4 regions of the Thalassospira sp. CH_XMU1458 genome follow, and region 3 is predicted to be linked to each of the others. Evidence: predicted binding sites of a transcription regulator. Region 3 holds the regulator's gene; each other region holds the start of a gene.
The links. The regulator PhoB, encoded in region 3, activates phosphate uptake and scavenging genes when phosphate is short. The targets are predictions, from matches to a motif close to TNTCATAAAACTGTCA.
Positions count from the first base shown of each region.

Region 1 (7,588 bases), on a different contig from region 3:
GTGTGAAGTTCGGTGCGTTCCGCAAGATCACTGCGCACGCTAACAATGCGGTCGGCAGCCCCGGTATTCACAACATCAAAGAAGGCCGCACCATTGCGCACCATGCCCTTGGATGCCTTGGCCCAGGCATCCTTGACTTCGATATCGGCGGCAAAGGCGTTGGTAACGATAAACAGCGACGCCACGGTCGCAACAATTGCAAAAAGCTTTTTCATGATATTCCATCCAATTAGCAGCCTGCATCCGCAGGTCTGCGATTTCAGTAATCGTGTTTTGATCAGTCTTTGAAATCAGATGGAAACCGGGGGTGCCCGGGAATGGCGACCGCGCGGGATGTCATTGACCGCGACAAAGGCAATCGCCTTGGCATAGCTGACATCATGAATGACCGGCACCGGCGCGACATAGGGCAAATCAATTGCCGCCATCGCCCCGTGATGGTTTGCACAAAGCGGGCAAAACGCATGGGCCGGCATTTCGTCGGTTTGACCGGACGCATTTGATGCCACGACACCTTCAAGCGTATCAGCAGATACAAGCTTGATGCCAGCCGGGGTGCAAATCAGAACGTAATCACCACCCGGTGCGATTTCCGCCGCGGATGCAGTCGCAATGCCGGTGGCCTGCCCGCTGAGAAATGCTGGGACCAGCCCGGACTGGGTGACACCCGCAAACAAGACAACAAACGCCACCAGCCATGTCTGAACGACACGGCGCAGGGAAATTCCGCCCGAACGGCGGTTATGGCGTTTGCACGTTATCATGGGTTGGATATGCCCGATTTAAACCACACCTGCAATGACATTGATCATTGCAGGGGGTCTGTTTTGTCCAGTCGTCTTCATACTTTTCATCATGCGGAAACATAAGGCCGGGTGCGATGCCCGGCCTTGCTTTTCGATGCTTTAAAACATCACATCAGATCATGTCGCGGGCCTGAACCAGCTCATCAAAGCGATCGCCATCAAGGAAACCAAGCGCGATGCAGGCTTCCTTCAGGCTGCTGCGTTCCTTGTGGGCCTTCTTGGCCACGGCCGCCGCATTGTCATAGCCAATATGCGGTGCCAAGGCGGTCACCAGCATCAGGCTTTGTTCGACATAGTGCGCGATCTTTTCCTGATCGGCCTCAAGCCCGGCAATGCAGTTATCAGCAAAGCTGACCGATGCATCGGCAATCAAGCGGATCGATTGCAGCAGGTTATAAATAATCACCGGCTTGAACACGTTAAGGTCCAGATGACCGTTCGAACCACCCACCGTGACCGCAACATGATTGCCCATCACCTGCGCGCAGACCATGGTCAATGCCTCGGCCTGGGTCGGATTGACCTTGCCAGGCATGATCGAGGATCCGGGTTCATTGGCGGGCAGGACAAGCTCACCAAAACCACAACGCGGCCCGGACCCAAGCAGACGAATATCGTTGCCGATTTTCATCAGCGACGTCGCCAGCACATTCATGACACCCGACATCTCAACACAGGCATCATGGGCGGCCAGTGCTTCGAACTTGTTTTCCGCCGTTCTAAACTCAAGCCCGGTGATTTTTGACACCTGTTTGGCAAATTCAACGTCAAAGCCATCCGGCGCATTCAGCCCCGTACCAAGGGCGGTGCCCCCCTGTGCCAGTTTACGCAGACGTTTAAGCGCATCGTCAATTCGATCAAGGCCGAGTGCGATTTGCGCGGCATAGCCGGAAAATTCCTGCCCCAGGGTCAGGGGCACCGCGTCCTGCATGTGGGTGCGACCGATTTTGACGATATCGCCAAATGCATCGACCTTGGCGTCAAGGGTCGTGCGCAGGTGTTTAAGGGCGGGTTTCAGCTTTTCCTCGATCTCGACCACGGCGGCGATATGCATGGCCGCCGGGAAGCTGTCATTCGATGACTGGCCGCGATTGACGTGGTCATTGGGGTGGACCGGTTCGCGCTTGCCCATCGGCTTGCCCAAAATCTCGCACGCCCGGTTGGCGATGACTTCATTGGTGTTCATGTTGGTCTGGGTACCCGATCCGGTCTGCCAGACAACCAGCGGGAAGTGATCCAAAAGCTTGCCTTCGGCCACTTCGGATGCGGCGGCCTCAATCGCCTTGGCCAGTTCCGGATCAAGGTTATCAAGGGCGGCATTGGCGCGCGCAGCCGCCAGTTTTTGAACCCCGAACGCCTTGATCAGGGCATCTGGCATGCGTTCACCGCCAATGCGGAAATTCTGTCTGGATCGCTGGGTTTGCGCCCCCCAATACCGATCAGAAGGCACATCAATTTCGCCCATGGTGTCCTGTTCGGTACGGGTGGTCACTGGATTGGTCACGATCATAATCCTCCGTGTCAGAAACAAACTGACCGGGGCGGGAACCCGGCATTCAACACAATAACGCGCTGTGCCGGGAAATATGGTTTGGAATCAGGACGAACGCAAACTCAACCGTGACCAAATTGTAGTTTGACCGATCTGTTTGTCGGTTCAGGCCGGACCATGTTTTTCATCACACCATGCCAAAAGCCGTATTCCCGCCCGTTCAAGCTGGGACGCGAATTCCGGTTCGGGTCTGCGATCCGTGATGATGCCGGTAAGCGCTTCAAGCGGGGCGACATTTTCCAGATAACGTTGATCAAACTTCGTATGATCAACCATCAGCCAGGTTTCGTCTGATCGTTCCATCATTGCCCGTTTAACGGCCACCGCCCGGCGGTTAACGTCACTAAAGCCCTGCCGCGAAATGCCCGATGCCCCGATAAAGGCAATATTGGCATGGAAACGGCGCAGATATTCGACGGTATCGTTGCCATAGACCGCGTTTTCACGACGATCAAACTGGCCCGGACACATCAAAACATCATCATGATCGGCAAGTTCGGCCATGCCATGCACCACCGCATAGCAATTGGTTAGAAACGTGCGTGGCAGTTTTGTTGTGCGGGCCGCCAGAAACGGCGCAATCTGGGCCACGGTTGAGCCGGCATCAATCATTGCCACATCGCCGGACCGCACCATGTCGGCCGCCAGCATGCCAATCCGTTCAAACCCGGCCACCGCCGATAACTGGCGTTCTGCCAGATCGGGCTGATGGCCCATGGGCCGGGCCGATGCGCCACCGAACTCGCGTTTGATCAATCCATCACGGCTCAGCGCATCAAGATCACGACGGATGGTTTCGGTTGCAACATCGAATCGCTCTGCAAGTGTGGCAACTCTCACATGAGGGTGAACCTGTAACTCTTGTAAAATACGACGCTGCCGCTCTTTTTTTCCCAAACGCAAAGCCACATCCCCCTCAATTATGGCCGGTTTTGTGCCAATAGCAGGCATCTTAGCAATCCTGAGCGAAACCTTTTGTTACAGTTTTGTGTTGATTTTCCAACTTTTTCAAATTCATAATGTTGATTAAAGCAACAATAAAAACAACAAAACCACATTCAAAAACGGCGGAAAGCCGTCATTCACAGGGAAGAAAGGTTCGAAAACAGTGTTTTCAATTCCGAAAAAAACCGACAGTTTAAAGCTCACCACCCTCCTTGCCGCAATCGGCATGGTCGGCATGGCATCCACCCCGGCCGCGGCGGCAGATGACTGCATCGCACGCGGCGATCTTGACCCGATGTATTGCGACATGGACGGCGACCTTGTTGCCGATGCCCCGCCCGCAGACCAGCAGGTCGATCCGGACACCCTTGTCTTTGCATATACCCCGGTCGAAGACCCGGCCGTTTATGCCGATATCTGGGACCCATTCCTGCAGCATCTTGAAGAAGTAACTGGCAAGGACGTTCACTTCTTTGCCGTTCAGTCGAACTCGGCAGAAGTCGAAGCCATGCGTTCAGGCCGCCTGCACGTTGCCGGCTTCTCGACCGGCCCGACCCCGTTTGCCGTCAACCTTGCCGGTGCGGTTCCGTTTGCCCTGATGGGTGCGGATGATGGTCGCTTTGGTTACACGCTTCAGCTCTACACCCGTGTAGACAGCGGCATTGATACCCCGGCTGATCTTAAGGGCAAACGCGTTGCACATACCTCGCCGACCTCGAACTCGGGCAACCTTGCACCGCGTGCACTGCTTCCGGGTCAGGGCATCGTTCCGGAACAGGATTACGAAGTTGTCTATTCCGGTTCGCATGACCAGTCGATCCTGGGCGTTGTCGCCGGTGACTATGATGCCGCCCCGGTCGCGTCCGAAGTTGTCGAACGTATGGCCCAGCGCGATCTCTATGATCCGAACGAAGTCAAAATCATCTATGAAAGCAAGCCTTTCCCGACCACTTCGTTCAACTATGCCTACAACTTGAAGCCGGAACTGGTCGAAAAGATCAAGGAAGCCTTCTTTACCTTTGACATGAAGGGCACCGCCCTTGGTGAAGAATTCAAGGGTGTGTCGAAGTTCCTGCCGATCACCTATCAGGAAGACTGGGCGGTTATCCGCGAAATTCAGGCTGCCAACGGTGTGAAATACACCCCGGACAACCTGAAGTAATTCCTGATTTTCCAATCGATCCGAACTTTGCAGGGCCTGCCTTGGCAGGCCCTGTGCCACCCATTTCATTCGGGGTAACGCAATGCTGCGTATCAAAGAACTTGTAAAACGCTATGGCGAAGAAAAGGCAGTGTTGAAGAACCTGAACCTTGAAGTGCCGGGCGAAAGTGTTGTTTCCATCATTGGCGCATCAGGTGCGGGCAAAAGTACCCTGCTGCGTTGTATCAACCGCCTTGTCGAACCGTCTTCGGGCTCCATCGAACTCAATGGCACGGAACTGACCAAGCTTGAAGGCAAGGCGCTGCGTCTGGCACGCCGCCGCATCGGCATGGTGTTTCAGGGCTTCAACCTGATCGACCGTTTGACAGTGATGGAAAACGTCCAGTCCGGTCGTCTGGGCTATCTTCCGGCATGGCGTGCGGTAGCCCGCAAATACCCGCAGGAAGACATTGATCGCGCCTTTCATCTGATGGAACGCGTCGGGATCGCCCATTATGCCGACAAACGTGCCGATGAACTTTCCGGCGGTGAACGCCAGCGTGTCGGTGTGGTCCGCGCCCTGATGCAGGAACCTGAAATCCTGTTGGCCGATGAACCGACCGCATCGCTTGATCCGAAAACATCGCGTCAGATCATGGAACTGCTGCGCGCGCTCGCATCCGAGCTGCACCTGCCGGTTCTGATCAACATCCATAACGTCAATGAAGCCAAGGAATATACCCAGCGGATCGTTGGCATGCGCTTTGGTCGCATTATTTTCGATGGCGAGCCGGTCGACCTGACCAATGACGCCATGGACGATATCTATGCCGGTGTGCCCGCCGAAGAACGCGGCGACGCCGAAAGCAGCACCCACCTGCGTGAGGTCGCCGCACGATGAGCAGCACCGTTCAAAAAACGGGCCGCACATGGAAGAAGCCCCCCTTTATTGCCAACCCGATGTTGCGCTGGGGACTTCTGATTGCTGTTGTTGCCTATGTCTGGTGGGCCATCACAACCCTGCCATTCGACTGGGAGCGCATCCAGGACGGTGTCCCGCGTGCGATCCGCATCTTCAAGGGCGCCTTCCCGCCAAGCTTCATCCGTGGCGAGTTGCTGTTTGACGGCTTTATGGAAAGCATCAAGATTGCCATTGTCTCGACCCTGCTGGGGCTGGCACTCAGCGTTCCGATTGCCTTTGCATCGGCGTCAAACATCGCCCCGAAATGGCTTTACACCATCGGGCGTGGCGTGATCATCGTTGCCCGTTCCTTCCACCCGGTCATTGTCGCCATCCTGTTTGTCAAAGCTGTCGGCTTTGGCCCGCTGGCGGGCATTCTGACGCTTACGGTCTATTCCATCGGTTTCGTTGCCAAAATGCTGGCCGAACGGATCGAGGAAACTGACTGGGGTCAGGTCGAGGCGATCCGTGCTGCTGGCGGGGCGACATTTGTCACTCTTCTGTATGCCGTGATCCCGCAAATCATGCCCCGTCAGATCGGTCTTTCGATCTATCAGCTTGATAGCAACCTGCGCGCCTCTGCCATTGTTGGCATCGTTGGTGCGGGCGGTATCGGATCGACCCTTCTTAATGCCTTCGGGCGTTATGACTACGACTTTGCGCTGGCGATTACCCTTTGCATCATCGGTGTGATCCTTGTCAGCGAGGCCATCAGCGGCCGGATCAGGAGGAACCTATGGTAGCCACCACCCAACCTACCGGACCGGAAGCAATCGCCAACCGCGAATGGTCCCGCTATACCACCAAGGAACGCTGGCGGCGTTATGGCCTGACCGCGCTGGTCGCACTGGCTGTCGTCTGGTCCTTATCGACCATCAACATCATCTGGCCGTGGCTTTGGGATGCCCCGGAACAGATGGGCGATCTGTTTGCCCGCATGTTCCCGCCATCGCTTGAAGGCTGGCAGGAAATCGGCTGGACGCTTCTGGAAACCGTCAATATCGCAACCATTGCGACCTTCTTTGCCGTGTTCCTGTCCCTGCCGATTGCGTTGATCGCAGCCCAGAACACGACGCCGAACCGTTTCACGCTTTGGCTTGGCCGGTTCATTCTGGTGTCGTCGCGTTCGGTCAACACCATCATCTGGGCGCTGCTGTTTGTGGCTGTGTTCGGACCGGGTGTCTTGGCCGGTATTCTGGCGATCATTTTCCGGTCGCTTGGCTTCCTTGGCAAATTGCTGGGCGAAGCGATCGAGGAAATCGACCGTGCCCCGATCGAGGCACTGGAATCTGTTGGTGCATCGCGCTTCAAGATTCTGGTCTATGGCGTCATTCCGCAAGTCATGCCGACCTTCTTTGCCGTATCCATCCTGCGCTGGGACATCAACCTGCGTGAAAGTACGGTTCTGGGTCTGGTCGGTGCTGGCGGGATCGGCATCATCCTTCAGGGGGCGATTGATACCTTTGCATGGCAAACGGTTGCCACGATCCTTCTGGCAATCATTGGTCTGGTCATTATTGGCGAAGCCATTTCAGCTTACCTGCGTAAAAAGGTGATCTAACGTGACCGGAACTTACGACCTTCTGGTCGTTGGCGGCGGCATCAACGGGGCTGGTATTGCCCGTGATGCCGCCGGTCGCGGGCTTTCTGTTCTTTTGGTCGAACAGCGCGACCTTGCCTCGGCCACCTCTTCTTCCTCGACCAAACTCATCCATGGCGGTCTTCGATATCTTGAACATTACGAGTTCCGTCTGGTGCGCGAAGCACTTCAGGAACGCGAAGTTCTGTTGGCTGCTGCCCCACATATCATCTGGCCTTTGACATTCGTTTTGCCCCATCACAGGGGCTTGCGTCCGAAATGGATGCTGCGTGCCGGATTGTTTCTTTATGACCATCTGGCAAAACGCAAACGCCTGCCCGGATCACGTGCCGTTTCGTTTAACGGCACGCCAGAAGGCCAACCGTTGAAATCTGATTACGCCGGCGGTTTTTCTTATTCCGATTGCTGGGTGGATGATGCCAGGCTTGTGGTCCTCAATGCACAGGACGCACAGGCACGTGGGGCTGATATCCGAACGCGTACCAGATGTGCCTCACTGGTGCGTCATCACGATCACTGGAATGCCGAGTTGATCGGGCCCGATGGTTCCCGGCAATCGGTTCAAGCGAAAGCGGTGGTCAAT
Region 1 is NZ_JAYMDW010000003.1:546,279-553,866, reverse strand. Features, by position in the region: gene WBY09_RS16565 (copper chaperone PCu(A)C) at 1-215, opposite strand, end outside; gene WBY09_RS16560 (DUF2946 family protein) at 291-764, opposite strand; gene fumC (class II fumarate hydratase) at 919-2,316, opposite strand; gene WBY09_RS16550 (DeoR/GlpR family DNA-binding transcription regulator) at 2,464-3,309, opposite strand; gene phnD (phosphate/phosphite/phosphonate ABC transporter substrate-binding protein) at 3,467-4,465, shown strand; gene phnC (phosphonate ABC transporter ATP-binding protein) at 4,548-5,345, shown strand; gene phnE (phosphonate ABC transporter, permease protein PhnE) at 5,342-6,148, shown strand; gene phnE (phosphonate ABC transporter, permease protein PhnE) at 6,142-6,966, shown strand; gene glpD (glycerol-3-phosphate dehydrogenase) at 6,968-7,588, shown strand, end outside.
Region 1: the regulator PhoB is predicted to act here: its motif matches at 3,337-3,352, upstream of phnD (phosphate/phosphite/phosphonate ABC transporter substrate-binding protein).

Region 2 (7,588 bases), on a different contig from region 3:
ATGTTGTTCATGTTGACAACGATGCCGATCTTGAAACCGGCATCGCGCGCTTCATCCACGCAATTGAAATGCCACAACCAATTGCAAACCGCGCCTGAGGCTCTTTCAGCCATCCAAAAATGCTGCACCTTAAAAGCGCAGCATTTTTATCCTGCCAATGAGAAACGTTTCACCAGTTTGAACGGCTTCTGATCCCCCGGATCACCAAACAGACAGACTTCGCGGACAGTAAATGGGTTCTGACACAGCGGTGCGACCAAGCCTGAAAGTGCCGCTTTGAGGGGATCGATCTGATCGTCTGACAGCTTGTTGGTCAATGTCAGATGGAAGCGGAATTCTTCCATGACATAGGGATAGCCCCAGCGCACAAGATAGGCTTCCTGCCGATCCGTCAGACCGCTAGCACGGCGCTTGTTCATTGCCGCTTCGTCTTCGGGCTGGCGAAAATCATCGAGTTCGCGCACCAGTGTTGCCGCAAGGGCGGCCAGATCTGCGACCGGTTCGGTCGGAACAAGTGCCAGAAAACGACCAATCGCCTTTAAGACCAGATGTCCGCACGTTACCGGTGCAGTCGTTTTGCAAAGTCGCGAAACGGTGGTTTCCAGATCGCCACGATCCATGCCGCGTGGCAGTGCAAATGGCGGTTTCAGAGTACCATGAAAACCATAGCGACTTGGCGACGTCGTTGCCGCCACAATCTCGGCTTCCGTCAAGCCCGCAACAGTTGGACGAGCCAACTGGTTTCCGGTTTCCGGATCCCGCCCCAGCCAGGCATTGCCAAACTGCCCCAACGCGCTTTGCGGTTCTGGCGCATAATAAAGCGCGTAGCGTTGATATTGGTCGGTCATGAGTGAACTCTGGAAACGGGTGACGCGGCAAGAAATGCCAAAGGTCAGTAGCTTAACCTTCGGCATCCATCAAATCATTGGGAAATATTGATCGGTTAAACCGTATCGTATTTCAGGCAAAAGTCACGCACCGGAAGCGTTCGAAAATCCTGCAATCTTTCGCGTAGCATTTCATGCGACCAATCCCACCAGCGAATACGCAGAAGCGCATCGACGATGTCTGCCTCGAACCGGGGGCGCAGGGGGACTGCCGGAATACCTGTCACAATCGTGTAGGGCGGGACATCCTTGGTCACCACCGCACCCGATCCCACGACAGAACCGATGCCGATGGTTACACCACCCTGCACAATCGCGCCGTGCCCGATCCAGACATCATGTTCCAGACGCACGCGTTTTTCGCGACGCCAGTCAAAGAACGCCGGATCATCTTCGCCCAGTTCATAGGCGCCGGAGCGATACTGGAAATGATGCATCGACGCCCGATCCATCGGATGCTGTCCCGGGTTGATCCGGGTATGGGCAGCGATGTTCACGAACTTGCCGATATCGGAATAGATGATTTCGCTGTCATTCACGACATAGGAATAGTCATCCATTTTCGTTTCGCGCATCGAGGTACGTGCACCGACTTCGGTCCAGATCCCCATTTCGCAATCAACGACAATCGCTGTTTGGTCAATCGTGGGCTGTTCCGACAATGCCTTCATTGCCGGTTTGGCCTGCGTAATGTTGAAAGCCATGATCAGGTCACCAGTTTACGCAGACGCTGGGACACCATATCAAGCAGGCTGACCGAAATAATGATGATGATCATGACGGCGGCTGTTTCCGCGTAATAGAAGCCACGGATATATTCCCACAGCACCATGCCGATACCACCGGCCCCGACAATGCCCAGCACAGTCGCCGAACGCACATTGCTCTCGAAACGATAGAGCGAATAGGAAATCCACAACGGCAAGACCTGCGGGATCACGCCAAAGATGACTTCCTGAAGCGCATTGGCCCCCGTTGCACGAATGCCTTCGACCGGTTCGGGATCAATTGCTTCGACTGCCTCGGAAAACAGTTTGGCCAGAACGCCCGTGGTGTGAATCCAAAGGGCCAGGACACCGGCAAACGGGCCAAGCCCGACCGCAACAACGAACAACATGGCAAAGACCATTTCGTTGATCGCGCGGAAGGAATCCATCAGGCGACGGACCGGCTGATAGACCCAGACAGGGACGATATTTTCAGAAGAAAGAATGCCAAACGGGATCGAGCAAACGATTGAAAGCGCTGTGCCCCAGATCGCAATCTGGATGGTGATCCACATTTCTGCGACATACATCTTCCACATCAGGAAGTCGGGCGGGAAGAAGCCCTCGGCGAAGTCGACCATGTTGCCGCTGTTTTCAAACAGCGCCATCGGGCGCATATCTGCCCCCTCCCACGACATGGCCAGAAGTCCAAGGATGATCGCCCAAAGCAGGAAGCTTGATGCCGACCGCTTAAGGTCACGCGGCGGAAGCTCCGTTGCGACAGATGATGTCGAAGAAATGCTGCTGTTCATCGTTCAAATCCCGGAATTAAAAGCAAACAGGGAGCGCACCTTTGATGCACTCCCTGTCGAAAAGTCGGTTACTGGTAGGCAACCAGGATGTCGAGTTCAGCAAGTTTCTTGTCGATCTCGGCAACACGTTCTGCTTTTTCTTCAGCAGAAAGCTCTTCGGTGTTCTGGATTTTCAGCTTGTCCTTGAACAGGGCCAGCTGACGGATCGGGTAAAGCTGCGCGTTCGAGCTTTCCATGAAAAGACCCATGCCATCGGAGTTGTTGGCAAGAACTTCCTTGGCGCTTTCAACATCACCGAAACGACCGTAACCAAGAAAGAATGCCTTGATTTCGGATTTCAGTTCGCGCGACAGGTCTTTACGGTAAACCATCGGGTCAGACGGGATCAGCGGCGAGGTCCAGATGACTTTGACCTTGTCCGTGATTTCCGGCTTGTTCATTTTGGTACGGCCAAGCTGCTCGGAGTTGTTGGCAGCAACATCAACCTGCTTGTTGGCAGTCGCCATCAGGTTGGTTTCGTGGTTGGCGTTACGAACGGTCTTGAAGCATTCCTTCGGGTCAACGCCGTTTTTCGCGAAGACATAATAGGACGGAACCAGGAAGCCCGAGGTCGAGTTCGGATCACCGATACCGAAGTTCAGCGAACCATCACATTTCAGCATGTCTTCAAGGGTTTTGACCTTGTCGTTATCAGCCTGGGTGATGATGTGGGAGTAGTAACCGTTCGAACCATCGGATTTGGAGGTCTGAACGAAGACTTCGCCACCGGCGCGGTCAACAGCTTCCATTGCCGACTTGTTACCAAACCAGCCAACGTGAACCTTGCCAAAACGCATGCCTTCGATGATGCCGGCATAATCCGGTGCAAAGAATGCCTCGACGTCTTTGCCAAGTGCTTCTTCCATGTCATCGATCAGCGGCTGCCACTGAGCTTTGAGGTTGGAAGTAGATTCTGTCGAAATGATACCGAAAACGATGGTTTCCGGATCCTGTTCGAGTGGCTTGAATTCAACATCGGCCTTGGCAACGACGGATGCCAGCATCGTGGCCGCAAATGCTGCGGATGCGATTGTCTTAACGTTCATAAGAAGTCCCCTGTCAGAATAGATTTCGACATGTTTCGAGAAGGTAAGGCAGTCATGACAACTGGCCCGGCTAGCTTGTTGCGACAGCCAGGTCCTTTTCTGCGATGGGCCGTGTAACGGGCTCTGCGGCCTTTGCCGCACCATCGGCAAAAAGTTCGGAAGAATGTTCGCCGTAAAGTTCCTGAAGGAATTGCGGCGTCAGTTCGCTTGACGGTCCGTCAAAAACAACTTCACCATCGCGCATGGCGATGGTGCGTTTGCAGTAGTCTTTTGCGTAATCAACCTGATGAAGCGATACGATGACGGTGACGTTGTCTTCGCGGTTTACGCGATCAAGCGTGTTCATCACCTTGCGGGACGATGCCGGATCAAGCGATGCAATCGGCTCGTCAGCAAGAATAAGTCGAGCACCCTGGGTAATGGTGCGCGCAATCGCCGCGCGCTGTTGCTGACCACCCGAGAGGTTACGTGCCTTTTTCGACGCATGGGCATCAATGCCAACACGATGAAGCGCACTCATGGCGCGCATCTTTTCGGTTTTGGTAAACAGACCAAGCGACCCGCGCCATGCCGGCACACGGCCCAAAAGCCCCATCAGGACGTTGGTCAGAACCGAAAGACGGCTAACCAGATTGAATTGCTGGAAGACAACACCAATCTCGGAGCGCACCTTGCGGGCACCGCGTGAAATCTTGCCATTTTCCTGAATGGTTTCGCCAAACACCACGATCTTGCCGCCATCGCGATCACCGCGCAGCAAACCGGCAATATGACGGATCAGTGTGGATTTACCCGAACCCGATGCGCCAATCAGCGCCACCATCTCGCCTTCCCGCACCTGCAGTTTGACGCCGCTAAGCGCACGCTTGTCGCGGGTAAAGCTTTTGTTCAGTCCAGAGATATCTACAACCAGCATCAAAAGAGTCGCCTGAATGTGTTTCGCTGGAAGAAGAAGCTACGCACAAACCGCGACTCTACGGTGACACTGATGTTACAGTTCGATGATTACGCAGAGCATATTGCCCCGACAACAATTAAACTTGTCTATACATCAAGAATTCATCGAAGTATTCACCGGTAATTCCGAAATTATTTCTGTAACATTTTCAAAATTGTCAGCAAGCATTTGTCTGATGAATGTCCAATTTTAAAACTACAGAACAGTCAAACATTCGGCATCAACGATTTTGACACCGAGATAGACGGACCAATCGCGAAATTTATTTAATTTGACTGATGGTCTCCATGACGTCGTCTTCGATCTCAAGCCCCTCCGCTTCGGCAAGTGCGCGTGCCTGCTTGCCGCGACGCCCCGGCAAACGAACACCTTCTTCTGCGGCAATCTCGTTGGCAATATAGGCGAGGTGATCCATTACACCGACACCGCCGGTTGCCTTGGGATCAATGGCAATGATCAGTTGTCCAAGCGCAGGCGGTGCGCCTTTGTCATCAAAAAGTGACGAAGACTGGTGACCGAACTGTGCACCGGTAAGACCAGCCGCAAGAAGTTCCACCATCATGGCAAGTGCCGCCCCCTTGACCCCACCTGCCGGGATCATCGTGCCATCAATGGCTTTGACCGCATCGGTGGTCGGATTGCCATCCACATCAAGCGCCCAGTCATCGGGAATGGCGACGCCCTTTTGCTTGGCAGCCATGATCTTGCCGCGCGCGACCTTTGAAAGCGCAAGGTCGATGATGATCGGATCACCGGCATCCCCGACCGGTACGCCAAAAGCAATCGGGTTTGTGCCAAACATCGGGCGCCGCCCATTCCATGCCGCCATGGCCGCCGGGGCATTGGCAAACATCATCGCCGCCAATCCCTTTTCCGCCAGACGTTCGACCGTAAGACCCATCACCCCCGCATGATGCGATCTGTGGATTGCGGCAATCGCAATCCCCTGGGTGCGGGCCATGTCGGGCAAGTGATCCATCATCAGATCCAGTGCCGGATAGGCAAATCCATGCTGCGCATCAATGCGCAAAACGCCAGGTGTCGGCTTTTCAAAGATCGGGCTGATCATGCCATCAACCTTGCCGACCTTTGCCTGCGCGCTATAGGCCGGCACGCGACGAAAACCGTGTCCCCCTTGTCCGGATGCCTCGGCCGTCACAAGTGCAGTTGCGACCGAGGCCGCATTGTCTGCCCGCACATTGCAGCGCATCAAAGTTTCGCACACAAGTGCGTGGGCATCTTTCACGGAAATCTTCATCGTCAGGTAACCTTGATTTTCAAAGTGGGGCTTTGGAACCGGGAAACGGGCGCAAGGATAATGCGCCTGCAGGATCCGTAACATAGCCACAAGCCATCCCTGCGCGCAAAGCTGTTTTGGTTGCGACCAGAAGCGCCTTTGGCGCCAACGACTTTCAAAATATGATACCATCACCAGAATTTGCGAATGACAGGATCGCGCGGGGGCCGCGCAAGCATTACAGGAATTCAGATATGCGTCAGGTTAAACACAGGATCGTCTTGCCTTTGGCGTTGGTTGCGTTGGCATCACTTGCAGCCTGCAGCACCGCATCCACAGGCAACATGACACCGGATTGGGGAAGTGTAACTGATCAGGAATGGCAACTGGTGCAGGTCATTGATGGCAACAGCACCCTGTCGCCGACCCCGCCTGTCATGGCGACCGCGACATTTTCCAGCGACGGCATGGTGTCGGGCAATGCAGGCTGCAATCAGTATTCCGGCAGTTACGAACAGGCGGGATCGTCACTGGGTGTCGCGCAGCTCGTCATGACACGAAAGATGTGCATCGCCGACAACGCCATGCAGATCGAAAATGCCTTTAGCGGCGCATTCGTCTTGGTCAGTAGCTGGGATTTTGTTGATGGGCGTCTTGTTCTCAAGGACAATGACGACAACATGGTTATCGAGCTGACGGGCGCCGCGCAATAAGCACATCGGCATTGCTCACATACCACCAGACGCAACATGCTTGCGCGAAATGAAAAAGGGGCACCAGTTGGCGCCCCTTTTCTTTGACCAGGTATCATTACCGCCAAACGGCGAGATACGCATATGTCGATATTCTAGTCCTTGCTGACCGTCGCCTCGGAATTGGCACCGACGGCCTTGGGTTCGGTCCGCAGACCCTGGATGATCGAATAGCAGGCCATCAGAAGGACAATCGCAAACGGGAAGCCGGTCGAAACCGCCATCGCCTGCAAGGATCCAAGACCACCGCCAAGCAGCAATGCAATCGCAACAAGACCTTCGAAGGTGCACCAGAACACGCGCTGCGGGACCGGTGCGTCGACCTTGCCGCCTGCGGTGATGGTATCAATCACAAGCGAGCCAGAGTCAGACGAGGTCACGAAGAACACGATCACCAGAACAATCCCGATAAAGGACGTGATGGCTTGCAGCGGAAGCTGATCGAGCATGGTGAACAGTTTGATCGGCAGACCTGCTTCGGCAATCGCCGTCACGCCTTCGGTTACCATATGCACCGCGGTGCCGCCAAAGGCCGTCATCCACAGAACACACACCAGCGACGGAATAATCAGAACGCAGGTGATGAATTCACGCACGGTACGACCACGCGAAACACGCGCAATGAACATGCCGACAAACGGTGACCAGGAAATCCACCACGCCCAATAGAAGGACGTCCAGCCCTGGCTGAAGTTGGCGTCTTCACGACCGACCGGGTTTGAAAGTGCCGGAAGATATTGCGCATATGACAGCAGGCTGGAGAAGAAACCAGTGATGATTTCCATTGTCGGACCAACCAGAACCACAAACAGCAACAGAAGTGCTGCAAGGATCATGTTGATTTCCGACAGACGCTTCACCCCGGCATCAAGACCCGCCAGCACCGAAATAAGTGCAACACCGGTAATCCCGACAATCAGGAAAACCTTCGATGTATCGGAAACCGAAATGCCAAACAGGTAATCAAGCCCGGCATTGGCCTGTTCCGCCCCGAAACCAAGCGAAGTTGCAAGACCAAACAGGGTAGCGAACACCGCCAGAATATCAATCAGGTGACCGGTCCAGCCCCACACACGTTCACCAAAGATCGGATAGAAGATCGAACGAATGGTCAGCGGCAGGCCCTTGTTAAAGGAAAACAGTGCCAGTG
Region 2 is NZ_JAYMDW010000003.1:28,240-35,827, reverse strand. Features, by position in the region: gene phnN (phosphonate metabolism protein/1,5-bisphosphokinase (PRPP-forming) PhnN) at 1-98, shown strand, start outside; gene WBY09_RS14200 (DUF1045 domain-containing protein) at 147-848, opposite strand; gene WBY09_RS14195 (chloramphenicol acetyltransferase) at 944-1,591, opposite strand; gene phnE (phosphonate ABC transporter, permease protein PhnE) at 1,594-2,406, opposite strand; gene phnD (phosphonate ABC transporter substrate-binding protein) at 2,475-3,491, opposite strand; gene phnC (phosphonate ABC transporter ATP-binding protein) at 3,562-4,407, opposite strand; gene WBY09_RS14175 (Ldh family oxidoreductase) at 4,712-5,707, opposite strand; gene WBY09_RS14170 (META domain-containing protein) at 5,941-6,399, shown strand; gene WBY09_RS14165 (BCCT family transporter) at 6,534-7,588, opposite strand, start outside.
Region 2: the regulator PhoB is predicted to act here: its motif matches at 4,483-4,498, upstream of phnC (phosphonate ABC transporter ATP-binding protein).

Region 3 (7,588 bases):
GCGATTGGTGAAACCATGATTGTTGTGATGGCCGCTGGTCTTGCCGCGAACATGACGGTGAACCCGCTTCAGGCGGTGACCACTGTTACCGTGCAGATCGTGACGCTTCTGGTCGGCGACCAGGAGTTCGACAGTGCAAAAACCCTCTCGGCCTTCGCGTTGGGGCTGGTTCTTTTCCTTGTCACCTTGGGGCTGAACGTATTTGCCCTTAAGGTTGTTCAGAAGTATCGCGAGAAATATGACTGATATGGCATCTCTTATGGAAGACAGAGCTGCGGCCAAAGTGATCTCTGACAATCTGCGCAAGCCGGTTGACTGGGACAGCCCGAAAATCGCCCGTAACATCAAGAAACGTTACGCGGCCGAACGCCGCTTTAAAAGCTATGGTCTGGTTGCGATCTGTTTGGCGCTGCTGGCGCTTTGCACGCTGGCACTTTCCATCGGCTCTAAAGGCTACAGCGCCTTTTACCAGACCTATGTCCAGCTCGAAGTGACCTTTGATCCGGCTGTGATCGATCCGGAACGGACCGGCGATCCCGACGTGATCGGGCGCGCGAACTTTGATGCTCTGATCAAACAGGCGCTGCGTGATCGGTTCCCGGATGTGACCTCGCGCAGTGACAAGCGTGATCTCTATGGCATCGTTTCAGGCGGCGCATCTTATGATCTGCGCGAACGGGTTCTCGAAAATCCGAGCCTGATTGGCCAAACGCGCACCATCTGGCTGATCTCGGGTGATGATTTCGACATGCTCAACAAGGGCTATATCGATCCCACCGTTGACGAAGGCGACCGTCGCCTCAATGACAAGGAAGTCGCTTGGTATAACGAACTGGTTGCTGACGGTGCGGTGGAAAAACAGTTCCACACCCGCTTCTTTACCAGTGGCGATTCCCGCGAACCGGAACTTGCCGGTATCTGGGGCGCGGCTGTCGGCTCGTTCTATACCCTGCTTGTGACCCTGGCATTGTCCTTCCCGATTGGCGTTCTGGCCGCGGTCTATCTTGAAGAATTCGCGCCCAAGAACCGCTTCACCCAGATTGTCGAGGTTAATATCAACAACCTGGCCGCGGTTCCATCCATCGTGTTTGGTCTGCTGGGGCTTGAGGTCTATCTCAATGTCATGCATTTGCCGCGCTCGGCCCCGGTTGTCGGTGGTTTGACGCTGGCGCTGATGACTTTGCCGACGATCATCATCGCATCGCGTGCGGCGATCAAGGCGGTGCCGCCATCGATCCGTCAGGCCGCTCTTGGCCTTGGCGCATCACCGGTTCAGACCGTGACCCACCATGTCTTGCCGCTCGCCATGCCGGGCATTCTGACCGGCACGATCATTGGTATGGCACAGGCATTGGGGGAAACTGCACCGCTTCTGATGATCGGGATGGTGGCCTTTATTGTTGATATTCCGGGCGGGGCGCTTGACCCGGCAACGGTTCTGCCGGTCCAGATCTATCTGTGGGCAGACAGCCCGGAACGTGCCTTTGTCGAGAAAACCTCGGCAGCGATTATGGTGTTGCTGGCCTTCCTTGTCCTGATGAATGGACTGGCTGTGTATCTGCGCAAAAAATTTGAACGGAAGTGGTAAAATGGCTGCTGTATCCCAGAGCGCAATGACGGCGGAGCCGTCGGTCGAAAACCCGAAAATGACCGCGCGCAAGCTCGATCTTTTCTATAGCGACAATCAGGCCCTCTATGAGGTCAACCTTGATATCCCCGAACAGCAGGTAACCGCACTGATTGGTCCGTCGGGCTGTGGTAAATCCACCTTCCTGCGCTGCCTGAACCGAATGAATGACACCATTGACGGTGTGACGATCAAAGGTGACGTTACCCTGGATGGTCGCGACATCTATGACAAGCGGATCGACGTGGTTCAGCTGCGCGCGCGCATCGGCATGGTGTTCCAGAAACCGAACCCGTTCCCGAAATCGATCTATGACAACGTGGCCTATGGCCCGCGTATTCATGGTCTGGTCAATTCGCGTGATGAGCTTGATGAAATCGTCATGACCTCGCTCGAACGTGCCGGTCTTCTGAAAGAAGTCAAAGATCGCCTGCAATCGCCGGCAACCGGTCTTTCCGGTGGTCAGCAGCAGCGCCTTTGCATTGCGCGTGCGGTTGCCGTCAGCCCGGAAGTCATCCTGATGGATGAGCCGTGCTCGGCCCTTGATCCGATTGCGACCGCCAAGGTCGAGGAACTGATAGACGAGTTGCGTTCGAACTACACGATCGTGATCGTGACCCACTCCATGCAGCAGGCCGCCCGTGTGTCGCAGCGCACCGCGTTCTTCCACCTTGGAAAGCTGGTTGAAGTCGGTGAAACCGATCAGATCTTTACCAACCCGAAGGACGAACGCACCAAGGGTTACATTACCGGCCGCTTCGGTTAAGCGACGCCAGGAGTACGCATAAATGGCTGATGAACATACCCATATCGTAAGTTCGTTCGACGAGGAACTGACCCGTCTGAACAACATCATTTCGCAAATGGGCGGGCTTGCTGAAAGCCAGCTTATTTCCTCGATCAGATCCATCGTCAAACGCGATTCCGAACTGGCCGAGAAAGTCATCCTGTCCGATCAGCGCATTGATGTGCTCGAACAGGAAGTCCAGGACTTTGCCGTCCGTCTTCTGGCCCTGCGTCAGCCGATGGCAGATGACCTGCGTCAGGTGGTGACGGCCCTTAAGCTGTCAAACGACCTTGAACGCATTGGCGACCTTGCCAAAAACATCGCCAAACGCGCGCAGGTGCTGAACCAGATCCCGCCGATCCGTCCGGTTCAGGCGATCCCGAACATGGCCAAGCTGGCCCAGGAAATCATCAAGGATGTCCTGGATGCCTATATCGAAAGCGACGCCGAAAAGGCCCACCGGGTCTGGGAACGCGATCAGGAAGTCGACGATATGTACAATTCGCTGTTCCGCGAATTGCTGACCTACATGATGGAAGATCCGCGCAACATTACCGCATCGACCCATCTGTTGTTCATTGCCAAGAACATCGAACGTATCGGTGATCACGCAACCAATATCGCCGAAACGATCTATTACCGGATCAAGGGCGAAGACCTGCCGGGGATTGACCGGCCAAAAAACGACGCAGCGAACTTCGCTGTTGTCGAACCGAATGACTGACACGGGAGCATAGGAAGATGGACCCAACGGTTCTTATCGTCGAGGACGAGGCAGCAATCGTAACCATGTTGCGCTACAACCTCGAACGCGAGGGGATGCAGGTTGTCGAAGCCGGTGACGGTGACGAAGCGTTGAAAATTCTGGCTGAAACCCATGTCGATCTGGTTTTGCTCGACTGGATGCTGCCGGTGATGTCGGGGATCGAGGTCTGCCGTCAGATCCGCCGCAAGCCTGAAAGCCGCGATTTGCCGGTGATCATGGTGACAGCACGTGGCGAAGAAGGCGACCGCATCCGCGGTCTTGATACCGGGGCTGATGACTATGTCACCAAGCCGTTTGCCATTGGCGAGCTGCTCGCCCGTATCCGCGCGCTTTTGCGCCGGTCCGGTCCGGCGCAACCACAAGGGCAGTTGATCTATTCCGACATCGAAATGGATCTCGCCGCCCACCGGGTCAGCCGCAATGGAAAATCGATCCATCTTGGCCCGACCGAGTTCCGTCTGCTGCGCTATTTCCTCGAACATCCGGGGCGGGTTTTCTCGCGCGAACAGTTGCTTAACGCGGTTTGGGGCCCGAATATCTATGTCGAAACCCGCACAGTCGACGTGCATATCCGCCGCCTGCGCAAGGCGCTCAATGACGTCAAGGGCACGCGCGATATCATCCGCACCGTCCGTGCGGCGGGCTATGCACTGGACTCTGAAACCGCTGCCTAAGCCGGTTTCGATACGCGATCTAATGAAAAACCCCCGCTGCAGCGTGCCGCGGGGGTTTTTGTTCTAAGGCCGTAACGTCTTCAGTTTTTTTTCTTCGCCGGTTTGTCCGCATTCTCCGAACCTGACGGTTTGCGCTGCGGGCGCGGCGCCAGTTCGTTCATCAACAGCATGTCCGCACGGCGGAATTTGGCGATTTCGGCATCAATATCTTCCTGCGGCACGTCGCACGCCGCCAAAACGTGATCGGATAACCGCAACCCGGTTTCGAGAACTTCCGGGATGGCGGCATCCGCCCCATGGCGCGACAGCGGCCCGATATGGGTGATGTCCTGCGCGCGGGCAAAGATCTTCAGATGCGGGTAATGCTGGCGCAAAAGGGCGACCGTCTTCTCGGTCGCATGCGGGTTCCCCATGGCAACAACCGCAATTTTTGCCTCATCCGTGTGTGCCGCCCGGAAAGTTTCCGGTCTGGACCCGTCGGCAAAGTAAACCGGAAGGCCTTCTGCCCGGCCGCGTGAAACCTGCTGTGCATCACTATCAAGCACCAGGAACGGAATGTTGCGCGTCTTGAGCAACCGGGCCAGAACCCGGCCAACACGGCCGCTTCCGATCACCAGAACATGCTGGTGGATGCCCTCGGACTCCTCGGCAATCTTGCCAAGCTGGTCTTCTTCCTTGGGATGAAGCTTTTCCTCGATCTTGTGACCAAGGCTGATAAGCGTCGGGGTCAGCGCCATCGAAATCGCCACCACCGGGATCAGCATGGCGGCCATTTCAAGCGGCACCGCGCCATTTTGCGCGGCCAGGGCAAACATCACAAAGGCAAATTCACCGCCGGCGGCCAAGCTCATGGCTACCCGGATGGCAAGGCCGGTTTCAAACCGGATCGCGCGTGCCAGAACGAACAAAACCGCCGTCTTGATCACCAGCAACAGCACCAGCCACATGACGATGGTGCCAAATTCGTTATAAACAACGTCGGCATCAACCGACATGCCCACCGACATAAAGAACAGCGACAGGAACACGCCGCGGAACGGCGAGATATCGGCTTCGATCTGATGACGGAATTCGGTTTCGGCCAACATCACCCCGGCGATAAACGCACCCAGCGCCATTGAAAGCCCGGAAACCTCGGTCAATGTGCTTGCGGCTAGCACAACAAAAAGCGTGCCGATGGCAAACAGTTCCGGGTTCTTGAGCGACGCGATATAGCGAAACAGACGCGGCAACACATACCGCCCGACGAGTAACAGCAACGCGACCGACCCGAAACCAAGCAGGATGCTCATCCACGGGCTGGTTTCCGTGCCGGCATCACCTGCCGCCTGCACCATGATCAGGAACGGACCAACCGCCACGTCCTGCAATAACAAAATGGCAAGGGCCGCACGGCCAAACCGGGTATTAAGCTGCTTGTCATCGGAAAGCTGTTTGAGGATGATCGCGGTCGATGAAAGCGCAAGGGCCCCTGCAATCACCAGGGCCGTCGGCAGCGGGAATTCCATGACAACCAGAAGCCCCAGAAGGGCTGCCATCGACACCAGAATTTGCAAAACGCCCAGACCGGCAAACCGCCCGCCAATCACCCGCAAACGATCCCGCGAAAGCTCCAGCCCGATCATGAACAGCAGGAAAACCACGCCCAGTTCGGCAACGGTGGAAATGTCTTCGCGTTCGGAAATCAGGCCAAAGCCGAACGGCCCGATAAAGAACCCGCCAATCAGAAAGCCGATGATCGAATTCGCACGCAGCTTGTGCGCAATCGGCACCGCAATGATTGCGGCAGTCAGAATAAGAAACAGCTCAAACAGGACGCTGTGATGCATGGCGAAATTCGTTCCGGAAGGCGGTCAAATAATCAATGGGTATCAGGACCTAAATGCCTGAAAATAACGAGATTACAACGATAACGAAAATAACCCTGCCAGTCGTGGGTAAATTTGTGGCATTTGCGAAATTCACGACCCAATCGGGCTATTAAGGGCTGTGGCGATTGTCACCGCCTGATGACTTGCCATTCGCGCTGCCAAATGCCATCTTCCGCGGGCCTGACACCGGGCCGGTTTAATCGCTTTTGAAACGAGCAGATATTTTGGAACAGCTTATCCCCTATCTTCAGATCATCGCGGGCCTTGTATTGCTGACAGCAGGTGGTGAATTCATCGTAAGGGGGGCGGTTGGTCTTGCACTTTTGCTGGGCGTTTCCAAGGTGATCGTCGGTCTGACGATTGTCGCCGCCGGAACGTCAGCACCGGAATTTGTCGTCTCGCTCAATGCATCGCTTAAGGGCACGGCCGATATCGCGATGGGCAACGTTGTTGGCTCCAACATTGCCAATATCCTGCTTATTTTGGGTGCCGTTGCCTTGCTCAAACCCGTGGCGGCCTCGCGGGTCACCGTGGTGCGTGATGGCGGCACCATGTTGCTGGGCACGGTCCTGTTTATTGCCTTTTGCATGTTTGGCGTGATCGAACGCTGGGCCGGGGCGGTGATGCTTTGTGTGTTGGCGGCCATCTGGTACTTCACCTATCAGCACGACAAAAATTCACCAAGCGAAGCCAGCCACCTGCATGAAGAAGAAGTCGACGAAGTCGGCGAAAAGCCCAAAGGCTGGACCAGGCCGATCATCGCGACTGTCGTCGGGATTGTGGCGCTGATGTTTGGTGCGGAATGGCTGGTTGAAGGCGGGGTCTCGGTCGCCCGTCAGTTTGGCGTATCCGAAGCCGTCATTGGCCTGACCCTTGTTGCCTTTGGCACGTCACTGCCGGAACTTGCCGCATCGGTGGTTGCCGCCTTCCGCGGGCATTCCGATGTGGCACTGGGCAATGTGTTTGGCTCGAACCTTCTGAACCTGCTTGTGATCATTGGTGGTGTGTCGCTGATCGCACCGATCCCGGTGCCTGAACAGATCATGAATTCCGACATCTGGATCATGCTGGCGGTAACCGTGGGCTTGCTCGGTGTTGCCTATGCCATGCGTAAGATTTCGCGCATCACCGGCATTGCATTCGTGATTGCCTATCTGGTCTATGTCTTCCAACTTGTCGTAGCATAGACAGTTCAATCAGTTCGCGCGCCGTCTCATGACGGTCCGCACACTTTGCGAAGGATCGAGGCAACAATGACAGGTCAATTCCCGAAATCCGTTCTGATCACCGGTGCGGCAAAACGCATCGGTCGTGCATTGACCCTGGATCTGGCGCGCAACGGCTATGACATCGCCCTTCATTGCAACAGCTCCAAACAAGACGCCGAAGCTGTCGCCGACGAGGTCCGCGACCTTGGCCGAAAGGCCTGCGTTGTTTCGGCCGATCTGACCAACGAAGATGCAACCCATCAATTGGTCGCCGACGCAACCAGGCAACTTGGCTCGATCGGGGTTCTGATCAATAACGCCTCGACCTTTGAATTTGATGATGTGCAAACCGCAACCCGCGAAAGCTGGGATTTGCATATGGAAACCAATTTGCGCGCGCCGTTTATCCTCTCGCAGCAATTTGCAAAGCATCTGCCAGATAACTGTCAGGGTATGATCCTCAACCTGATTGATCAGCGTGTCTGGAACCTGACCCCGCATTTCATGACCTATACCCTGTCCAAAGCCGGGCTTTGGACCCTGACCCAGACGCTGGCACTGGCCCTTGCGCCAAAAATTCGCGTCAATGCCATCGGGCCGGGGCCGGCACTGCCTAGTAGCCGACAAACACAGGAAGATTTCGACGCGCAGTGCG
Region 3 is NZ_JAYMDW010000001.1:855,436-863,023, forward strand. Features, by position in the region: gene pstC (phosphate ABC transporter permease subunit PstC) at 1-246, shown strand, start outside; gene pstA (phosphate ABC transporter permease PstA) at 239-1,588, shown strand; gene pstB (phosphate ABC transporter ATP-binding protein PstB) at 1,590-2,393, shown strand; gene phoU (phosphate signaling complex protein PhoU) at 2,416-3,138, shown strand; gene phoB (phosphate regulon transcriptional regulator PhoB) at 3,156-3,854, shown strand; gene WBY09_RS03870 (cation:proton antiporter domain-containing protein) at 3,935-5,683, opposite strand; gene WBY09_RS03875 (calcium/sodium antiporter) at 5,950-6,912, shown strand; gene WBY09_RS03880 (SDR family oxidoreductase) at 6,979-7,588, shown strand, end outside.

Region 4 (7,588 bases), 580 kb from region 3:
TTTTCCGCCGGGCCATAATTGCTGCCAAGGACAATCACTGATTTGACATCAGGCCACAGCATTTCCGGATCGCGCCGGCGCGGCAAACGTTCCGGATCATTCATCCACGCCATGGAGCCATACTCACCACCCGCGACAAATTCATCAAGACGTTGCTGATTGCGCGCATCAATCTTCGGACGCGCCACACCACAGACATCAAAGCCGATTTCACGGGCTTTGGCCTGAAGCAGTTCAAACGTGATATTTTGGCGCGTCCTGGTGGTCATGGCATCCGTTCAATCATCCGGCCTGTTTATTCTTTGGCGCGTTATATCGCCTTCCAATCATAACGCAAAAGGCCGCAACATGATGCTGCGGCCTTTTTAACAAACTCATAAACGCAGGCTCTAGCCCCGCCCGCGATACGGGGCCACGCCCTGTTCGGGGATCCAGACACCTTCGGGTGCCGGTCCGGTCTGGTAGAACACGTCGATCGGAATCCCGCCGCGCGGATACCAATACCCCCCGATACGCAGCCACTTCGGATCAAGGGTTTCGACAATCCGCTTGCCGACCTTGATCGTGCAATCTTCATGGAAAGATCCATGGTTGCGGAACGACGTCAGGAAAAGCTTCAGCGACTTGCTTTCAACCAGCCAGTCACCGGGCACATAATCAATCACCAGATGGGCGAAATCCGGCTGGCCGGTGATCGGGCAAAGGGATGTGAATTCAGGTGCGACAAACCGCACGCAATAATCGGTTCCGGCCTGAGGGTTTTGTACGCGTTCCAGAACCGCTTCGTCTGGCGATGCCGGCTGTTGGGTGTCACCGCCCAGCATGGTCAGGTTGTCGTAGATGGTTTGATCAGCCATGGCTTAGTCCTCGATAATCGGCATGGGATCGATGTCCCCGCCTTCCTGTCCGGCATGGAAATCGCGCGCGAAGGCGTCCATGCGTCCGTCGGCAATCGCTTCGCGCATGCCACGCATCAAGTCCTGATAATAAGCAAGGTTATGCCAGGTCAGCAGAACCGCACCGAGGATTTCCCCCGCCTTGATCAGGTGATGCAGATAGGCACGCGAATATTTCGTGCAGGCCGGGCAGCCGCACTGATCATCCAGCGGACGATCATCATCGCGATGGCGGCCGTTTTTAAGGTTCAGCGTCCCGCGATGGGTAAAGGCCTGTGCATTGCGCCCGGACCGGGTCGGCAGCACGCAGTCAAACTGGTCAATGCCGCGCATCACCCCACCGACAAGATCGGACGGCTTGCCAACCCCCATCAGATAGCGCGGCTTGTTGGCAGGCAGCATATCAACGCAGAAATCAAGCGTATCAAACATGATCTGCTGGCCTTCGCCCACCGCAAGACCACCAACCGAGTGGCCCGGCAGGTCGAGCTCAGCCAGCTTTTCGGAGCTTTCACGCCGCAGGTTTTCAAAAACGCTGCCCTGCTGAATGCCATAAAGCGCATAGCCCTCGCGGTTAACAAACGCATCCTTCGACCTCTTTGCCCAGCGCATCGACATCTGCATGCTTTCGCGCGCTTGCTGTTCGGTTGCCGGGAACGGGGTGCATTCATCAAACGCCATGGTGATGGTCGATCCCAAAAGATGCTGGATTTCCATCGAGCGTTCGGGTGTCAGGTTGAACTTGCGACCATCGATGTGGCTTTTAAACGTCACACCTTCTTCGGTGATCTTGCGCAGCTTCGCCAGTGACATCACCTGATACCCACCGCTATCGGTCAGGATCGGCTTGTCCCAGTTCATGAATTTGTGCAGGCCCCCCAGACGTGCGATGCGTTCTGCACCCGGACGCAGCATCAGGTGGTACGTATTGCCCAAAAGGATCTGCGCACCCGTGTCGGCAACGTTTTCCGGCAGCATGCCCTTCACCGTGGCGGCCGTCCCCACCGGCATGAAAGTCGGCGTATCAATCACGCCGTGCGCGGTGTGGATGCGCCCCAGACGGGCCTTGCCATCCTGGGCAAGCAATTCATAGCGAAATTCGGTCATCGGTTCTTATGTCCGTGCATCAATTTTGTTGGCGCATTCAAGCAGGCTGCAATCGCCATAGGAATAAAAACGGTATTCGTTGTCGATAGCGTGCTGATAGGCCGCCTTCATCCGCTCAAACCCGGCAAAGGCCGACACCAGCATAAACAGGGTCGAACGCGGCAGGTGGAAATTGGTCAGCAACATATCCACTGCGCGGAATTTATAACCGGGCGTGATAAAGATGTCGGTCTCTGCCTCGAACGGTTCAACCACCCCGTCCTCGCGCGCCGCACTTTCGAGCAGACGCAGAGACGTGGTCCCGACCGCAACCACACGCCCGCCATTGGCGCGGGTTTCGTTGATCAGATCGGCGATTTCCTTGCTGATCGAACCCCATTCGGCATGCATCTTGTGATCATCGGTATCATCGACCTTGACCGGCAGGAAGGTACCCGCCCCGACATGAAGCGTAATCGTCCGGCGATTGATCCCGCGCGCATCCAGATTGGCCAGAAGTTCCGGGGTAAAATGCAAACCCGCCGTCGGGGCTGCCACCGCGCCATCCTTTTGGGCAAAGATGGTCTGATAATCTGATTTATCCTGATCATCGCCACCGGCGTCACGCCGGATATAGGGCGGCAGCGGCATCACGCCGTATTTTTCGAGTGCCGCAATCAGGTCAGCACCGGATTTGTTAAAGCGCAGGGTCACTTCGCCGCCGTCCTTCTTGGCAAGAACTTCGGCTTCGAATTCGTCATTGACCTTGAAGGTTTCCCCGATGCGCAGCTTCTTGGCCGGTTTGGCGAAGGCCACCCAGGTGCCAAGGCCTTCCTGTTTATGCAGGGTAACCTCAACCTTGGCATCCCCACGTTTGCCAAACAGGCGGGCCGGGATCACACGCGTATCATTTGAAATCAGCAGATCACCGGAACGCAAAATATCGGGCAATTCGCGCACGATGCGGTCCTGCATTCCTTCGCCTGACAAATCAAGCATACGGGCAGCATCACGCGGATTGGCCGGATGTTCGGCAATGCGTTCGCGCGGCAATTCAAAATCGAACAGATCGACTTTCATGGATCAGGGAAATTCCGCTCAATTAAAAAAACAAATGAAGGGGCGTGTTATGCGCCCCTTCAGAAGAAATCACAAGGTCACGGACGGCATATCTGATACGCCTTAGGGTCCAAACCGATATCAGCCGCGGGCCGGTTCCGCATCAGTGCGCGGTGTAATCACCGTCATCAAAAGACGGAACGGCGCCAGACAGGTAAGCGCCATGATCATCTTGGCAGCGAAATCACCCATCGCCCAGGTATCCCACGGAAGACCCGTACCGGCAAACGCGATCGAGAAGAACAAGGCGGTATCAACCGCCGACCCGATGCCGGAAGACACCAGCGGTGCTTTCCACCAGCTTGCACGGCGCAGTTTGTCAAACACGGTCACATCAAGCATCTGGGCAATCAGAAACGCCGAACCCGATGCGATGGCAATGCGCGTATCCGCAACGATCAGGGACAGAACAACCGCCAGCGCAAAACCGGCCAGCACGACAACCCGTGCCGCCGCCGCACCGCGGGCACGGTTGGTCAGGTCCGTAACAAGGAAAGCGACCGGATAGGTAAAGGCACCATAGGTCAGCCAGTCCGCCAGAACGCCGGGCAGCGGGTATTCGACCAGAATGTTCGATGCAACAACGGTCACCGCCATGGCGAGGACACCGAAAATGATCGCTTTCATCTGTTAGCCCTTCTCATCAAATGAACCCACGCATAACAAAACTCGCGGCCCACCATACTGGGCGACGATCACGAACGGATTCTGTGTAACTTTGGTGCGGCTGTTTACGCGCAGACCAAGGTCCGGTCAAGGAAAAACGGCGATCAGGAAAACCTGATCGCCGCTGCAGATCGCTGCAAGTCGCCCCGGGGAAAATGGGGCGCCGCGCCGCGAAACCATATTCGTTTTAAGTTACAGCATGATGCCACGAATGGTGAAGAACAGAAGCGCGCCGAGGAAGGCACCGGCCGGAACCGTCACCACCCACGCGGTTGCAATCGTCACCGCATAGCGACGACGCACCAGAAGACGCTTGCGCATTTTCTTCTCGGCCTTTTCGGCCTCACTCGGGTCAATCTGACGAAGCGCTTCGATATGTTCATCGCCCTGTTCGTTTTCCGGACGGTCCACCAACATCGGCGATGCGACCTTACGACGGCGATGCGACAGGCTTTCACGCAGGAAACCAACCCCGAACACAGCACCAACCGCAATGTGGGTCGAACTGACGGGAAGACCCAGTGCAGATGCGACAATCACCGTAAGGGCCGCCGACAATGCCACGGTATAGGCACGGATCGGATCAAGCTTGGTGATCTTTGATCCAACCGTCTTGATCAGTTTCGGACCAAACAGGATCAGACCGGCAGAAATACCAAGCGCGCCGATGACCATCACCCAGATCGGGATCGGGGCCGAGGTCACGATCTGACCGCTATCAACACCGGAAACAATGGCGGCCAGCGGACCAATCGCGTTGGCAACATCGTTCGAGCCATGCGCAAAGGACAGCAAGGCTGCTGAGACGACAAGCGGAATGCGAAACAGCGATGCGATTTCCTTGCGACGGCCGGTCATGCTGGCCGAAGCACGGAAGACGGCCTTGCGAACCGGGATCACGGTCAGGAAGAACGCGGCAACACCAATGGCGATCACAACCGGTGTTTCGGCCTTCCAGATTTTCTTCACACCCTTCATCATCAGATACATCGTGAAGGCCGAGACCATAACGCCGACCAAGATCGGAACCCATTTGCGTGCAGCGGTCACGCGGTCTTCGGTGTAAAGAATGCGGAATTTGATAAAGGCCAGGAACCCGGCAGCAATCAAACCACCCAGAACCGGCGAGATCACCCAACTTGCGGCGATTGTGCCCATGGTCGGCCAGTTTACCGCCCCAATGCCAACGGCGGCCATACCAGCCCCCATGACACCACCAACAATCGAATGCGTGGTTGAGACCGGCGCGCCAAACCAGGTCGCCAGGTTCAGCCAAAGGGCCGCGGCCAGAAGGGCTGCCATCATCGCCCAGACAAAGGTTTGGGCATCGGGCATTTGGGTGGGATCAATAATGCCGTTCTTGATCGTGCCGACAACATCGCCACCGGCAATGATCGCACCGGCGGCCTCGAATATGGCCGCAATCAAAAGGGCACCAACCATGGTCAGCGCCTTGGAACCCACCGCCGGACCAACATTGTTGGCAACGTCGTTGGCCCCGATATTCAGCGCCATATAACCACCGATAACGGCGGCGGCGATCAGGAAGCCACTTTGCGGCAGTCCGCCCATGTGAAAGGCGACAAACGCACTACAGGCAAGCAGGAAGACAAGTGCCAGACCAAGCTTCGCACTGATCGATGCTGTTTCACCCAGCCCCGCATCCATGCGTTTTTGCCACTTGAGATCCTTATCCAGAGCAGTTTTCTTTACCGACATAATCAACCGTTACCATCAAAGGGAATCGACGGGCGGATCATGTCGAAGCCGGACCTCTTTGTTAAGGTTTTTTTGCTGTTTTATGACGACCTTCGGATAAGTCTTTGAGGATAAAGAAAAACGGCCCCACAAAACGGGGCCGTTTTCCAACATTTTCAAGGGATTTGATATCAGCGACCGAACTGGTTCAAAAGCCCCTTCAGCAGGCCTTTGGCCGCATCCTCGGCAGAGCCGCCACCAGAGCCACCCGTTCCCGATGAATCATTGCTTGATCCGCTGCCGCCCAGTGCCTTGTCGATCAGGTTGTCGAGAACCCGAACGGCAACCTTGTCCATGCGTCCGGTGATGACCGGATCATCGATCTTGCCTTTGGCATAGACGCTGAACGGCGGCAATTCTTCGATCTTTTCGGAGAAATCGAAATCAGCCTGCGTATCCATCACCCAGCGCGGCAAATCAAGGGTCGCATCCGCATCCGCTGTGCCGACCCGCGACAGTGCTTCGACACGGGTGGTTTTGGCAATGCCGTTAGTGATGGTCATGTCGGCTTCAAGCGATTGCATGAGATCGTTGTTGCCAACACCTTCAACCACCATGGCCTGCGGGCCCTGACGCAGAAGTGCTTCGATATTCAGGCGCGGATCCGGCGGCCGTTTATCGGCATTACTGAACCGCACATTATTCAAAACCAGATTGGCTGTACCGTTCAGGGCCGACACCAGACGGCGGGATGTATTGCCCTGCGCATTGGCATCAAATGTCAGTCCCAGTCCGCCAAGGATGGTGTCACTTGCCACCCGGATCGGCACCAGACTTTCGATCCGCGCACTGTCCAAACGACCGGCAAGGGCCAGTTTGGGCACATCAGTGTTGCGCGCATCAAAGGTGCCGTTAATCGCAAGATCCCCCTGCCCCAGAAGCCCGGTAAAGCTCGGAATGCTGAGAAGCCCGTTAACCAACGTTGCCTTCAGATCCGGATTGATCAGGCTGTAGGTATCGAAATCAAGCTGATCCAGGGCAACCGCAATATCAGCATCAATCGAACGAAGGGCCGAGACATCAATCACGGTGTCATCCCACGGCGTGCCGTCGCGGGCATCAACGCGCGTAACCATCGTGGTTTTCGGCAGATTGAACGCTGCCTTGCGCGGGCCGCTGCCCATACCGGGCATCAGGCTTGCACGCTTTTCTGCTGGCAGGAACGGATCCACCACAAGCTTGCCACCGGAAAGTGCGACAGAAAGCTTGGGCTGTGCCTGTGAAGCATCAAAGCGCACGTTGCCCGACGTTTCAAATGCGCCGAGGATAAGCTTCAGCCCATCGACCGCGACATTCTGCGCATTGCCCTTCACAGTGCCGGAAACTGCCAGTCGGCCGAGATTGCCCGATGGCGTGTAGGTTGGTGCCAAAAGCTCCAGCGCACGGTTCAGGCTGGATGCCTGAACGGCAAGCTTGCCATCAATGCCGGGATTGCTGCCGAGCATTTCCGAGACAACGCCATCAAGAGCAACCTGCAAAAGCGGGTTGGACACATCAAGTGCAACCGTCGGCCCGGTGACCGGGCCATTCAGGTCCAGATTTGCCTGAACACTCTTGTAACTGCTTGCCGGTGCCGGGAGGGTAATACCCGTCAGCTTCGCCAGCGGCTCCAGCGTTTTGGCCGTGATACGCACGGACAAATTATCAAATGCCGGCACATCGGCCGAACCGTTGAATGCGCCCTTTGCACTGGCGGCAAGACCAGCTGCATCGGCAACCGCAAAATTGGTCAGGGTAATATTCGGACCATTAAGGCTGCCATCAATTGAAATGCCACGCACCGACACACCAGAAGAGATGATCTCATCAGCGGCCAATCGGTAATTGGCGGCCATGCCTTCAAGGGGTGCCAGCGCATCCTTGATGATCTTGACCATATCCTGCTTGGCAGCAGACGCATTGCCCGCATCCGATGAAGATGATGCCGCACCGGTCGATGCATTGCCGCCCGCCTCAGAAGTCGTAGAGACGGAAACTTCGGCATCCGGCGCAGCCGCGATATACTGATCAAGGTTGATCCGGTCGAGCTTCAGACCAATGCCCAAGGCAGGCAGGCCCGATCC
Region 4 is NZ_JAYMDW010000001.1:1,437,402-1,444,989, reverse strand. Features, by position in the region: gene queG (tRNA epoxyqueuosine(34) reductase QueG) at 1-269, opposite strand, end outside; gene queF (preQ(1) synthase) at 390-857, opposite strand; gene tgt (tRNA guanosine(34) transglycosylase Tgt) at 861-2,003, opposite strand; gene queA (tRNA preQ1(34) S-adenosylmethionine ribosyltransferase-isomerase QueA) at 2,010-3,062, opposite strand; gene WBY09_RS06405 (VUT family protein) at 3,183-3,728, opposite strand; gene WBY09_RS06400 (inorganic phosphate transporter) at 3,960-5,486, opposite strand; gene WBY09_RS06395 (AsmA family protein) at 5,657-7,588, opposite strand, start outside.
Region 4: the regulator PhoB is predicted to act here: its motif matches at 5,559-5,574, upstream of WBY09_RS06400 (inorganic phosphate transporter).